DNA from 2 places in the Streptomyces sp. NEAU-sy36 genome. Region 2 is predicted to be linked to the other one. Evidence: riboswitches for the same ligand, from Rfam matches in the RefSeq annotation. Region 2 holds a riboswitch; the other holds the start of a gene.

Region 1 (7,131 bases), 2.7 Mb from region 2:
GGCGCTGTCGCCGTGGCGGTACGGGCCCAGCAGCAGCTCACCCGGCAGCGCGACACGGCGCTGGCCCAGGAGTCGTCGGACCAGGCGGTGGCGCTGCGGACGACCCGGCCCGCGCTGGCGGCGCAGCTCAGCCTCGCAGCCCTGCGGCTGGTGCCGGGAGCGGCGGAGCAGGACGGACTCATGAGCACGATGTCGGTGGCCTTGCCGAACGACCCGGGGCAGGCGGGCCACACACAGGCCGTCAGCTCCGTCGCGTTCCGGCCGAACGGCGGCTGGGTGGCCACCGGCGGCTTCGACCACACGGTACGGCTGTGGGACATCACCGACCCGCTCCACCCGGTCCCGGGACCCGGTGCGCTCCCCCACCCGGACATCGTCACCGGTGTCGCCTTCAGCCCGGACGGGCGTCTTCTGGCCACCGCGGGACGCGACCGTACAGTCCGGCTGTGGGACGTCGGCGACGTACGCCGTCCGGTCCTGGTGCGGACCCTGACCGGGCACCGCGACATCGTCTTCGCGGTGGCCTTCAGCCCCGACGGGCGGATGCTCGCCTCCGGCAGCTACGACCACACCGTGCGGCTGTGGAACGTCGCCGACCCCTCCCGGGCCCGGCTGCTGTCGGCCCTGACCGGCCACCGGCTCAACGTCAAGCCGGTGGTCTTCAGCCCGGACGGCCGACTGCTCGCCTCGGGCGGCGACGACCACACGGTACGGCTGTGGGACATCACCGACGGCCGGCGCCCCCGCCCCCTCGGTGTGCTGGAGGGCCATCGCGACTTCGTCGACGCCGTGGCGATCAGCCCGGACGGCCGGACGCTGGCCTCCGGCAGCGACGACCGGACGATCCGGCTGTGGAACATCGCCGACCCACGGCGTCCAGTGCCGCTGAAGACCCTCACGGGCCACGCCGACGTGGTCACCTCCGTGGCCTTCAGCCCGGACGGACGACTGCTCCTGTCGGGCAGCAACGACCGTACGGCACGCCTGTGGGACGTGACCGACGCGCGCGGGGCGCATCCGCGGCACGTCCTGACCGGCCACCTCGGCGCCGTCAACGCCGTGGCCTTCAGCCCGAACGGACGACTGCTGTTCACCGGCAGCGCCGACCACACCGCCCAGCTCTGGCAACCGGACGTGGCACACGCGGCGGCACTGGCGTGTTCGCTGCGGGCCCGACCCACCATCACGGAGAAAGAGTGGCGCGCTCACCTGCCAGGCGTCGCCTACCGGCCCCCGTGCGAGCACGGCTGACACCGAGACCGTCCCTGTTCGCCCGAACGGGCCCTGCTCCGCTCAACGGGACGTGACCATCCGGTTATCGGATTGATAAAGATGGTGGTCGGGCTCTGTTCACAGCCCTCTCACAGCCGGGAGGATCCCCGCCTGACTATTCGCAGTGATGTTCGGGGAGGGGCCCACTTGAGGGAGAACAGACCGAAGAGCCGCCTGCTGGCGCTCGGTTCGGCCGGAGCACTCGTCACCGCGAGCATGATCGCGGGTGTCGTCTCGGCGCCCGCGGCCGGCGCCGCGGGCCGGCCGAGCCAGGACCGCGCGGCGAAGGGCGTGGAGATCGCCGCCGCCCGCGCCGCCAAGGCCGGCATCGACTGGCAGGACTGCCCGGCCGACTGGGGGTTGGCCAAGCCCATCCAGTGCGGCTGGGTCAGCGTGCCCGTCGACTACGCCCACCCGGACGGCAAGCAGATCAAGCTCGCCGTCGACCGTGTCGGCAGCACCGGCACCCCGGCCGAGCGCCAGGGCGCGCTCGTCTACAACCCGGGCGGCCCCGGCGGCTCCGGGCTGCGCTTCCCGACCCGGGTGACCGGCAAGAAGCCGGTCTGGGCGAACGTCGCCAAGGCCTACGACTTCGTCGGCTTCGACCCGCGCGGCGTCGGCCACTCGGCGCCCATCTCCTGCGCGGATCCGCAGGAGTTCGTGCGGGCACCGAAGGCGGACCCGGTCCCGGACACCGAGGCGGACAAGCTCGCCCAGCGCAAGCTGGCCCGCGCGTACGCCGAGGGCTGCCTGGACCGCACCGGCCGCGCCGTGCTCCAGCAGATGACCACGCCGAACACCGCCCGCGACCTCGACGTCATCCGCGCCGCGCTCGGCGAGCAGAAGCTCAACTACCTCGGCGTCTCCTACGGCACCTACCTCGGCGCCGTCTACGGCACCCTCTTCCCGGGCCACCTGCGCCGCATGATCGTGGACAGCGTGACCAACCCGGCCCAGGACAACATCTGGTACCAGGCGAACCTGAACCAGGACGTCGCCTTCGAGGGCCGCTGGAAGGACTGGGAGGACTGGGTCGCCGCCAACGACGCCGCCTTCCATCTCGGCACCACGCGCGCCGCCGTCCAGGACAAGTGGCTCCAACTGCGCGCCACCGCGAAGAAGAGCCCCATCGGCGGGGTCGTCGGTCCCGCCGAGCTGATCTCCTTCTTCCAGAGCGCCCCTTACTACGACTCCTCGTGGGTGCCGGTCGCCACCGTCTTCGGCAAGTACGTCGCCGGTGACACCCAGGCCCTGGTCGACGCTGCCGCCCCCGACATGTCGGACACCGCGGGCAACACCGCGTCGGAGAACTCCAACGCCGTCTACACGGCCGTCGAGTGCACCGACGCCAAGTGGCCCACCAGCTGGCGGACCTGGGACCGGGACAACACCCGGCTCAACCAGGACTACCCGTTCATGACCTGGGCCAACGCCTGGATGAACCTGCCGTGCGCCACCTGGCCGGTCAAGCAGCAGAACCCGGTCGACGTCACGACCCACAAGGGTCTGCCGCGGGTGCTGATCGTGCAGTCGACCCGCGACGCCGCGACCCCCTACGAGGGTGCGGTCGAGCTGCACAAGCGCTTCGCCGGCTCCCGTCTGATCACCGAGAAGGACGCGGGTTCCCACGGGGTGACCAGCCTGGAGAATCCCTGCATCAACCAGCGCGTCGACGCCTATCTGATCGACGGCGAACTGGACGGTTCCGACGTGACCTGCGCCCCGCACGCCACGCCCAAGCCGTGACCCCGTCCACACGGTGAGGAGGGGCGGCCGCACCACCCGGCCGCCCCTCGCTCGTCCCCGGGCCCGACCGTGAGGTCGACCGAGTCGCGCCCGGGCCACCCCGCGCTCCCTCTCCGCGACCTGCTCCGCCCTCGCCACACCCGGGTACCGGTCGCCTGGGCCGACCGCTTCTCCCTGCTCCCCGGCCGCCGATGGTGCGCCGCCCGGCACGTTCCGCGGACACACTCCATGGCCCCGTCATCGCGATCCGCGACATCCCGCCGCACCGCCTGGCGCGTCCACGCTGCCTTGCAACCTCGACGTCCGGCCTTCTAGGGTGAGCGGGCCGTGGTGTTCGGGAAGACCGGTGACAGCCCCCAGGGGCTCAGTCCGGAGCGGCCCTCGCCACTGTGATCGGGAAGTTCCCGCCCCACGCATTGCCACTGGCCTCGCGGCCGGGAAGGCAGGGGCGGGCGCGATGACCCGTCAGCCAGGAGACCGGCCACGGCACCACGAATCTGATCCACGAGGTGCTGGAGCGTGACCGTATGACCATGCCCGAAGGCGTGCCCGAAACCGCCGCCTCCCCTTCCTTCCGCTGGCGGCGCGCGGACACCGTCCGAACCGCCGGCCTCCTGACCGTGATCGTCGTCCTGCACGTGATCGCCTTCGGGATCCTCTTCCTGCTCGTCACCCCACGTCACTACGAGGTCGGCACCAAGGCGTTCGGGGTCGGCCTGGGCATCACGGCGTACACCCTCGGGATGCGGCACGCGTTCGACGCCGACCACATAGCCGCGATCGACAACACCACCCGCAAGCTGATGGCCGACGGGCAGCGGCCGGTCTCGGTCGGCTTCTGGTTCGCGCTCGGCCACTCCAGCGTGGTGATCGCCATGGCCGCGCTGGTCGCCGGAGGCGCGCAGCTCGCCGGCACCCTGATGAACGACGGCTCGCGCACCCACCAGGTACTCGGCACCGTCGGCACCACGGTCTCCGGCGGATTCCTGTACCTCATCGCCGCCCTCAACCTCGTCGCCCTGGTCGGCATCGCCCGTGTCTTCAAGGCCATGCGGGCCGGACGTTACGACGAGGCCGAGTTGGAGGCGCACCTCGACTCACGCGGCTTCATGAACCGCGTCCTGGGACGGCTCACCAAGTCCATCCGCCGCCCCGGCCAGATGTTCCCCCTCGGCTTCCTGTTCGGCATCGGCTTCGACACCACCACCGAGGTCCTGCTCCTCGCCCTCGCCGGCAACGGCGCCGCCGCCGGCCTCCCCTGGTACGCGATACTCTGCCTGCCCCTCCTCTTCGCCGCCGGCATGAGTCTCTTCGACACCCTCGACGGCACCTTCATGAACTTCGCCTACCAGTGGGCCTTCTCCAACCCCGTCCGCAAGGTGTTCTACAACCTCACCATCACCGGACTCTCCATCGCCGTCGCCTTCTTCGTCGGCACCATCGAACTGGTCGGCGTCCTGCACGACAAGCTCGGCCTGAGCGACGGCGTGTCCGGCTGGATCGCGGGCCTGGACCTCGACCACGTCGGCTACGTCATCGTCGGCCTCTTCGTGGTCGTCTGGGCCCTGGCCATCGGTTACTGGCGCGTGGCCAAGGTCGAGGAGCGCTGGAACGCCCGCACCGCGGACGCGGGTTGACCCTACGCGCACGGGCACCGAGGCCCTGCGGCAGGCGGGGCGGCCGGCCGGCCGCCCCGCTCAGCCACCTCGCGGGCCGGATCGACGGCGGGCCCGCCCCGCGCCGGCGACGCGGACGGGCCCGGTGCGCCGCAGCGGGCGGATCAGGCCACGCCGCTCTCCCACCACCATGAGCCGGAGCCGTATGACGGGTACTGGACACGGCTGTCGACGTGCTGCCACGAGTGCGTGTACGCCTCAAGGCCGGAGAAGCCGCACGTCTCGGCGATCCGGTAGGTCTGCAGGGTGCTGTAGCCGGAGACGACGATGTCCGCGGCGACGCCGTAGACGTGCATGCTGTTGGACGCGCCGCCCACCGCGGCGTTGTGCGCGATGCTACGGAAGCCGGAGTTGACCGTGATCGGGCTGTTCCCGGCCTTCTTGCGCACGGCCTCCAGCTTGTACATCAGTCGGCGCAGGTTCTCCTTGACCGTCGCGGCGTCGACCTTTCCGCCGCTGAAACCGGAGCCGTCCTGCGAGGAGAACTCGCTCCAGTCGAAGTGGGCGGTGGATCCGTCGCCGGCCTCAAGGCTGTCGAGTACGCTCTGCGTCTGCGGGCCGACGACGCCGTCCGCGGTCAACCCGTAGGCGGACTGGAAGCGTTGGACGGCGGCGCTCGTGGCCGGGCCGAAGGCGCCGTCCCAGGCGACGTAGGTCTGCTGGGCGCCGGACGCGGCCCAACCTCCGACACGGATCTGCAGTTCGACCACGTCGGAGCCGGAGGCGCCCTGCTGGAGGGTGCGGGACCAGCCGTAGGCCGAGGCCCGGCCCGCTGTCCGGAGGCCGATGGCCGCCGCCAGGCCGAGCGTGGCCGTCAGCCCTGCCGCGCCCCGGAGCAGGGCGCGGCGGTCGATGCCGTCGGCGGAGCGTCGTACCGGTGTCATGGAAGTCCCCTCATCTGTGATGACGTGCCGATGCTCAGGAAACGAGGCTCTGCCAGGTGTTCGAACCGACGATGCCGTCCACGGTGAGACCGTGCGCGGACTGGTACGAGCGCACCGCCGAGTCGGTCGCGGACCCGAACGAACCGTCCACCGTCAGCGCGGAACCGTGGGCGTCGAGCTGGCTCTGCACCGCCTGGACCGCGGGACCCGACGATCCCTGCTGCACGGTGAGGACGAGGGCCTGCCAGGTCGCGGGGCCGACGACGCCGTCGGCGCCGAGGCCGTGCGCGGACTGGAACGAGCGCACCGCCGAGTCGGTGGCCGGTCCGAACGAACCGTCCACCGTCAGCGCGGCGCCGTGGGCGTTGAGCAGGTACTGGACGGTCTTGACCCGCTCGCCGGTTGCCCCTTGCTGCACGGTGGGCCAACTCGCGGTGGGCGGGGGCGTGTAGCCGCTTCCCTTGGCGAAGGCCTGGAGGTCCGTGAGCGTGCCGTTGAAGGTGTCCTGGTCGCCGGGGAAGGTTCCGGAGTCGGCGTACTGCCAGATCGTCTGGGTGGACCAGCCGGCGGGCAGCGTGCCGGGTCTGCTGGAGTAGCGGGCGATCCACAGCGGGTTGGTGCCGGCGAAGCTGCTGTTGTTGCCGGTGCAGGTGGTCCACCAGTCGGTGGTGGTGTAGATCGCCGGGTAGCGCCCGACCTTGGCCCGCACTTCGTTGCTGAAGTCCCGGATCCAGGAGACCATCGCGCTCTGGCTCAGCCCGTAGCAGGTGGCCCCGTAGGGGTTGTACTCGATGTCCAGGGCGGGCGGCAGCGTCCTGCCGTCGGCGGTCCAGCCGCCGCCGTGGCCGACGAACCAGTCGGCCTGGACGGTACCGGTCGAGTTGCCGGGGAGCGCGAAGTGGTAGGCGCCGCGGATCAGTCCGGCGTTGTACGCGCCGTTGTACTGCTGGGAGAAGGACGGGTCCGTGTAATCGGTGCCTTCGGTGGCCTTGACGTAGGCGAAGGCGGCGCCGTTGTTCTTGACGGACGTCCAGTCGACGTTGGTCTGGTAGTGGCTGACGTCGAGACCGGCCGGGCCCGTGCCGACGGCGGCCGACGCGGTCATCGCCGAAGGTGCCGCGCTCAGACGCCGGAGCCCGGATCCGGCGTAGTCCTGGTCCGGGTGCGTCATGCGCACGCGAATCCCGTGGTCCCCGGCGGCCGCCGAGGCGGTGCCGGGCAGGACCGGCACACTGAGGACCGCGGCCAGCAGCCCGCCCGCTCGGAGGAGGGCCCGGCGAGGACCGGGACCGCTGTGACCGGATCTGGACCGCGAGAGGGCGGCTGCGAACATGGTGCTCCTAGGAGTGTGCAGGGATACCGCGAAGTGCTCGGGCCCGGGTGGCCGTGGTGGTGCCGTCGACGGTCGGTGGTGGGGCCGGCGGGGATCGAACGCTTGCGGTGGGACACGGCGGCAGGGTGCACCAACGCCGGGCCACTCGGGTGGAGTTGATGCGCGTAAAGGTAAGCGCAGTATTGACATGTACGCAACACATTCCTGGGTGCATCGCCGT
Region 2 (7,131 bases):
CGACGACCGGCTCGCCGGGCTGCTGGACATCGCCGCCGGGGGGCGCGTGCTGCGCATCGAGCGGCTGCGCATGGCCAACGGCGAGCCCATGGCGATAGAGACCACGCACCTGTCCGCCAAGCGCTTCCCCGCGCTGCGCCGCTCGCTGGTCAAGTACACGTCCCTCTACACCGCGCTCGCCGAGGTGTACGACGTCCATCTCGCCGAGGCCGAGGAGACCATCGAGACCTCCCTGGCCACCCCGCGCGAGGCGAGCCTGCTGGGCACCGACGTGGGCCTGCCGATGCTGATGCTCTCCCGGCACTCCGTGGACCGCTCGGGCCGGCCGGTGGAGTGGGTGCGCTCGGTCTACCGGGGCGACCGGTACAAGTTCGTCGCCCGTCTCAAGCGGCCCCTGGACTAGTCCGGGACCCCGCCTTCGCCGAATCGATATACCGACCTGCGGACAGGGTCTTCCTCTGCCCGGACACCGTCACCTAGATTGCCTGCGCATTACACAGGTGATCAGCGAGGGGACGGAGCCGTGGCATGTCCGAAACACCTGAAGTGAGACCACCGGTCGTGACACCGGTGAGGGTGATCATCGGCCTGTGTCTCGTCGCGCCCTTCGTGGCGATGCTGTGGGTCGGCTCGTACGCGAAGACGGACCCCGCCTTCATCGGGATCCCGTTCTTCTACTGGTACCAGATGGTCTGGGTGCTGATCTCCACCGCGCTCACCATGATCGCGTACAAGCTGTGGCAGCACGACCAGCGCTCCCGCAAGGGCGCGCAGGGGGGTGCGGCACGGTGAAGGACGGCGTCAACGGCGTCGCGCTCGGCGTCTTCATCTTCTTCTTCCTGGCCGTCACGGTCATGGGCTTCCTCGCCGCACGCTGGCGGCGGGCCGAGAACGAGCACTCCCTGGACGAATGGGGCCTGGGCGGACGCTCGTTCGGCACCTGGATCACCTGGTTCCTGCTCGGCGGTGACCTGTACACGGCGTACACCTTCGTCGCCGTGCCCGCGGCGATCTACGCGGCGGGCGCGTCCGGCTTCTTCGCGGTGCCGTACACGATCCTGGTGTACCCGCTGATCTTCACCTTCCTGCCGCGCCTGTGGTCGGTCTCGCACCGCCACGGGTACGTCACCACCTCCGACTTCGTGCGCGGCCGGTTCGGTTCGAAGGGGCTGTCGCTCGCGGTGGCGCTGACCGGCATCCTCGCGACGATGCCGTACATCGCGCTGCAACTCGTCGGCATCCAGGCGGTGCTGGACGTGATGGGCGTGGGCGGCGGGGACAACACCAACGAGTTCGTGAAGGACCTGCCGCTGCTGATCGCGTTCGCGGTGCTGGCGGCGTACACGTACTCCTCGGGCCTGCGGGCGCCCGCGCTGATCGCCTTCGTCAAGGACGCGCTGATCTACATCGTGATCCTGGTGGCGATCATCTACATCCCGATCAAGCTGGGCGGGTTCGACGACATCTTCGCCAAGGCCGGCCACGCCTTCAGCCAGATCAGCCCGAAGACCGGCAAGCCGCGCGGGGCGCTCGCCCCTCCGGCGGCGGGCCAGTGGTCGTACGCCACCCTGGCGCTGGGCTCGGCGCTCGCGCTGTTCATGTACCCGCACTCGATCACCGCGACGCTCTCCTCCCGCAGCCGTGAGGTGATCCGGCGCAACACCACCATCCTGCCGCTGTACTCGCTGATGCTCGGCCTGCTGGCGCTGCTGGGCTTCATGGCGATCGCGGCCGGGGTCAAGGTGGACAACGGGCAGCTGGCGATCCCGCAGCTGTTCGAGAACATGTTCCCGGACTGGTTCACCGGCGTAGCCTTCGCGGCCATCGGCATCGGCGCGCTGGTCCCGGCGGCGATCATGTCCATCGCGGCGGCGAACCTCTTCACCCGCAACATCTACAAGGACTTCATCAAGCCGGACGCCACGCCGAAGCAGGAGGCCCAGGTCTCCAAGTTCGTGTCGCTGCTGGTGAAGGTGGGCGCGCTGGTCTTCGTGCTCGGCATGGACAAGACGGTCGCGATCAACTTCCAGCTGCTGGGCGGCATCTGGATCCTGCAGACCTTCCCGGCGCTGGTCGGCGGTCTGTTCACCCGCTGGTTCCACCGCTGGGCGCTGCTCGCCGGCTGGGCGGTCGGCATGGTCTACGGCACCCTCGCCGCGTACGGTGTCGCCTCGCCGACCCAGAAGCACTTCGGCGGCTCGGCCGACGAGATCCCGGGCATCGGCCAGATCGGCTACATCGGCATGACGGCGTTCGTGCTGAACGTCGTGGTCACCGTGGTCCTCACCGTCGTCCTCAAGGCCGTGAAGGCCCCCGAGGGCGTGGACGAGACGAGCCCCGCGGACTACACGGCCGACGCGGGTGACGCGGGGGTCGAGGTGGAACTGCCGCCGGCCACGGCGGGCACCACCCACTGACCGGATCCGGAGACGGGGAACCGCGCACGGGCCGCCGGAAAGCACATGCTCCGGCGGCCCGTTGTCGTGCACACTCGCCGGCATGGACCTCCGAATCCGCCCCGCGGACCCGGCCGAGTACGGCGAACTCGGCGAGCTCACGGCCGAGGCGTACCTCCTCGACGGCCTCCTCGACTTCGGCGAGAGCGACCCGTACCTGCCCGTGCTCAAGGACGTGGCCGCGCGAGCCGCCTCGGCCGAGGTGCTCGCAGCCGTGCTGGGGGACCGCGTCGTCGGCGGCGTGACCTTCGTCCCCTCGGGCGGCCCCGTCGCCGACATCGCGGGGCCCGGCGAGGCCGAGATCCGGGCGCTGGCGGTGCGGCGCGAGGCGCGCGGCAGGGGCGCCGGCGAAGCCCTCGTGCGCGCCTGTGTCGAGCGCGCCCGGGCCACCGCGGGGTGCTCGTCCGTCGTCCTCTCCAGCCAGCGCGCCATGCACAGCGCTCACCGGCTCTACGAACGCCTCGGGTTCGTGCGCACGCCCGAGCGGGACTGGAACCCCCTCCCGGAGCTGGACGACGTCACTCTCATCACCTACAAGTTGACGCTCTGACACCAGGGCGACACAACATCTGGGGGTGACACGGCGGCCCGGCACTAGATGTATGCTCATGCTCGCTGTCGCCGCAGGGGAATCCGGTGCGAATCCGGAACTGTCCCGCAACGGTGTACTTGTGCGTATCCGCGTACAGGAGTCAGTCCGAGGACCTGCCGACAGCGCACCCGGCCGTCCGGTCCGGGTGCCCTGAGACGTCCGGGCCTCGTGGAGTGGGCCGGTGGACGCGACGCCGTGTGCGCTCGTGGCTGCCCCCTGCCCTCCGCCAGGCCCCCGTGCCGAGCGAGGGAGAGCCCCCACGTGACCATCGCGCCAGCCGACCCGGCATCAGCCCCGGATCTGGAGAACGACGGTCCCGGTGCCGCGCTGCTGCGGACCCTGACCGAGCTGACCGCAGACCTCCCCGACGCCGACCCCGGCCGGGTCGCCGCCGCCGCGCTGCGCGGCCGGTCGGCCCACGCCGACGAGGCGGAGCTGCGCGAACTGGCGACCGAGGCCGCGGCCGGCCTGATCTCCGAGGACCCCGCGTACTCGCGGCTCGCCGCCCGGCTGCTGACCGTCTCCATCCGGGCCGAGGCCGCCTCGCAGGGCGTGACCTCGTTCACCGAGTCGGTCGCCGTCGGACACCGCGAAGGCCTCATCGCCGACCGGACCGCCGAGTTCGCGCGGGTCCACGCCGCCCGCCTCGACGCGCTGGTGGACACCGGCGCCGACGACCGCTTCGGCTACTTCGGCCTGCGCACCCTGCACAGCCGCTACCTGCTGCGCCACCCGATCACCCGCAAGGTCATCGAGACGCCCCAGCACTTCATGCTGCGGGTCGCCGCGGGTCTGGCCGAGGACGACTCCGTCCGCGCCCTGGACGAGGTCGCCGCGCTCTACGGGCTCATGAGCCGGCTCGACTACCTGCCCTCCTCCCCCACGCTGTTCAACTCCGGCACCCGGCACCCCCAGATGTCGTCCTGCTACCTCCTCGACTCCCCGCTGGACGAGCTGGACTCCATCTACGACCGCTACCACCAGGTCGCCCGGCTCTCCAAGCACGCCGGCGGCATCGGGCTGTCGTACTCCCGCATCCGGGCCCGCGGTTCGCTGATCCGGGGCACCAACGGGCACTCCAACGGCATCGTGCCGTTCCTGAAGACCCTGGACGCCTCGGTGGCCGCGGTGAACCAGGGGGGCCGGCGCAAGGGCGCGGCCGCGGTGTACCTGGAGACCTGGCACTCCGACATCGAGGAGTTCCTGGAGCTGCGGGACAACACCGGTGAGGACGCCCGCCGCACGCACAACCTGAACCTCGCGCACTGGGTGCCGGACGAGTTCATGCGCCGGGTCAACGCCGACGAGCAGTGGTCGCTGTTCTCCCCGGCGGACGTGCCTGAGCTGGTGGACCTGTGGGGCGCCGAGTTCGACGCCGCCTACCGCGAGGCGGAGCGCAAGGGGCTCGCGCGCAAGACCATGCCCGCCCGGGAGCTGTACGGCCGGATGATGCGCACCCTCGCGCAGACCGGCCAGGGCTGGATGACCTTCAAGGACGCCGCCAACCGCACCGCCAACCAGACCGCGGAGCCGGGCCAGGTCATCCACTCCTCCAACCTCTGCACGGAGATCCTGGAGGTCACCGACGACGGCGAGACGGCGGTCTGCAACCTGGGCTCCGTCAACCTGGGCGCGTTCGTCGACACGGCGACGGGGGACATCGACTGGGAGCGGCTCGACGGGACCGTCCGCACCGCCGTCACCTTCCTCGACCGCGTCGTGGACATCAACTTCTACCCGACCGAGCAGGCCGGCCGCTCCAACGCGAAGTGGCGTCCGGTGGGCCTGGGCGCGATGGGTCTCCAGGACGTCTTCTTCAAGCTGCGGCTGCCCTTCGACTCCCCGGAGGCGAAGGCGCTGTCCACCCGGATCGCCGAGCGGATCATGCTCGCGGCGTACGAGGCGTCCGCCGACCTCGCCGAGCGCAGCGGCCCGCTGCCCGCCTGGGAGCGGACCCGTACCGCGCGCGGGGTGCTGCACCCCGACCACTACGGTGTCCAGGAGACCTGGCCGGAGCGCTGGGCGGCGCTGCGCACCCGGATCGCGGCGGTCGGCCTGCGCAACTCGCTGCTGCTGGCGATCGCGCCGACGGCCACCATCGCCTCCATCGCGGGCGTGTACGAGTGCATCGAGCCGCAGGTGTCCAACCTGTTCAAGCGCGAGACGCTGTCCGGGGAGTTCCTCCAGGTCAACTCCTACCTGGTGCAGGACCTGAAGGACCTGGGCGTCTGGGACGCGCGCACCCGGGAGGCGCTGCGCGAGTCCAACGGCTCGGTGCAGGGCTTCGCGTGGATCCCCGAGGACGTGCGGGCGCTGTACCGCACGGCGTGGGAGATCCCGCAGCGCGGTCTGATCGACATGGCGGCGGCGCGCACCCCGTTCCTCGACCAGGCGCAGTCCCTGAACCTGTTCATGGAGACGCCGACCATCGGCAAGCTCTCCTCGATGTACGCGTACGCCTGGAAGTCCGGGCTGAAGACGACGTACTACCTGCGTTCGCGCCCGGCGACCCGGATCGCCCGCGCCGCCCGTGCGCAGCAGACCGTCCCCGTCCAGCAGGCCGCCGACCCCGAGGCCGTCGCCTGCTCCCTGGAAAACCCCGAGTCCTGCGAGGCCTGCCAGTGAAGACCGAACGAAACACCAACCTGCTCGACCCGGGCTTCGAACTGACCCTGCGCCCCATGCGCTACCCCGACTTCTACGAGCGCTACCGGGACGCCATCAAGAACACCTGGACCGTGGAGGAGGTCGACCTCCACTCGGACGTCGCCGACCTCGCCAAGCTCAGCCCGGCCGAGCAGCATCTGATCGGCCGCCTGGTCGCGTTCTTCGCGACGGGTGACTCGATCGTCGCCAACAACCTGGTGCTGACGCTGTACAAGCACATCAACTCCCCCGAGGCGCGGCTCTACCTGAGCCGTCAGCTGTTCGAGGAGGCGGTGCACGTCCAGTTCTACCTGACGCTGCTGGACACCTACCTGCCCGACCCGGACGACCGGGCGGCGGCGTTCGCGGCCGTCGAGAACATCCCGTCGATCCGCTCGAAGGCCGAGTTCTGCTTCAAGTGGATCGACTCGGTGGAGCGGATCGACCGGCTGGAGACGCAGGCGGACCGCCGGCGCTTCCTGCTCAACCTGATCTGCTTCGCCGCGTGCATCGAGGGCCTGTTCTTCTACGGCGCCTTCGCGTACGTCTACTGGTTCCGCAGCCGGGGCCTGCTGCACGGCCTGGCCACCGGCACCAACTGGGTGTTCCGCGACGAGACGATGCACATGTCCTTCGCCTTCGACGTGGTCGACACCGTCCGCAAGGAGGAGCCGGAGCTGTTCGACGACCGGCTCCGGCAGGAGGTCACCGACATGCTGCGGGAGGCCGTCGAGGCCGAGCTGCAGTTCGCGCGCGACCTGTGCGGTGACGGCCTCCCGGGCATGAACACCGAGTCGATGCGGCAGTACCTGGAGTGCGTGGCCGACCAGCGGCTGACCCGGCTGGGCTTCGCGCCGGTCTACGGCTCCGAGAACCCCTTCTCCTTCATGGAGCTCCAGGGTGTTCAGGAGCTGACCAACTTCTTCGAGCGGCGTCCGTCGGCGTACCAGGTGGCGGTGGAGGGCACCGTCGACCTGGACGAGGACTTCTGAGCCTCCTGCTCCCTGTGGGCCTCCTGGGCCTTCCTGATCTGCCGGTCGATGCGCCTGTCGCGCAGGATGCCGAGCACGGAGGGAAGGACCAGGAGGACCAGGATGCCGAGGGTGGCGGTCATTCCGATCAGGCCTTGGATCTGGTTTCCAGTCATGCCACTACTGTCCTGCCGGACGCTCCTGACCGGGAGTGGCAGGACTGCCGTACACCCTCGAATTGCTGCCAGTACTGCGGCACACTGGGAGCATGCTGAAGAACGTGGCCGCCGTGCTGCTGAACGGAGTGCACCCCTTCGAGCTGGGCGTCGTCTGCGAGGTGTTCGGCATCGACCGCAGCGACGAGGGACTGCCGGTGTACGACTTCGCCGTGGTCTCGGCCGAGGGGCCCGACCTCGGCACCCACTGCGGGTTCACCGTCTCCACCCCGCACGGCCTGGAGCGGCTG

The links. A riboswitch is a leader RNA that binds a small molecule or an ion and turns the genes downstream of it on or off. The one in region 2 is predicted to bind cobalamin.
Region 1: it holds a riboswitch for cobalamin, as region 2 does, so the genes downstream of both, HZZ00_RS20025 (HoxN/HupN/NixA family nickel/cobalt transporter) here and HZZ00_RS30975 (ribonucleoside-diphosphate reductase subunit alpha) in region 2, are expected to answer to the same signal.

What each region holds. Positions count from the first base shown of each region.
Region 1 is NZ_CP058977.1:4,399,203-4,406,333, forward strand. Features, by position in the region: gene HZZ00_RS20015 (AAA family ATPase) at 1-1,251, shown strand, start outside; gene HZZ00_RS20020 (alpha/beta hydrolase) at 1,420-3,018, shown strand; cobalamin riboswitch at 3,330-3,519, shown strand; gene HZZ00_RS20025 (HoxN/HupN/NixA family nickel/cobalt transporter) at 3,546-4,655, shown strand; gene HZZ00_RS20030 (D-Ala-D-Ala carboxypeptidase family metallohydrolase) at 4,799-5,578, opposite strand; gene HZZ00_RS39120 (GH25 family lysozyme) at 5,613-6,749, opposite strand.
Region 2 is NZ_CP058977.1:7,102,002-7,109,132, forward strand. Features, by position in the region: gene HZZ00_RS30955 (GntR family transcriptional regulator) at 1-403, shown strand, start outside; gene HZZ00_RS30960 (DUF3311 domain-containing protein) at 529-792, shown strand; gene mctP (monocarboxylate uptake permease MctP) at 789-2,417, shown strand; gene HZZ00_RS30970 (GNAT family N-acetyltransferase) at 2,500-3,006, shown strand; cobalamin riboswitch at 3,024-3,184, shown strand; gene HZZ00_RS30975 (ribonucleoside-diphosphate reductase subunit alpha) at 3,310-5,673, shown strand; gene HZZ00_RS30980 (ribonucleotide-diphosphate reductase subunit beta) at 5,730-6,686, shown strand; gene HZZ00_RS30985 (hypothetical protein) at 6,599-6,841, opposite strand; gene HZZ00_RS30990 (GlxA family transcriptional regulator) at 6,934-7,131, shown strand, end outside.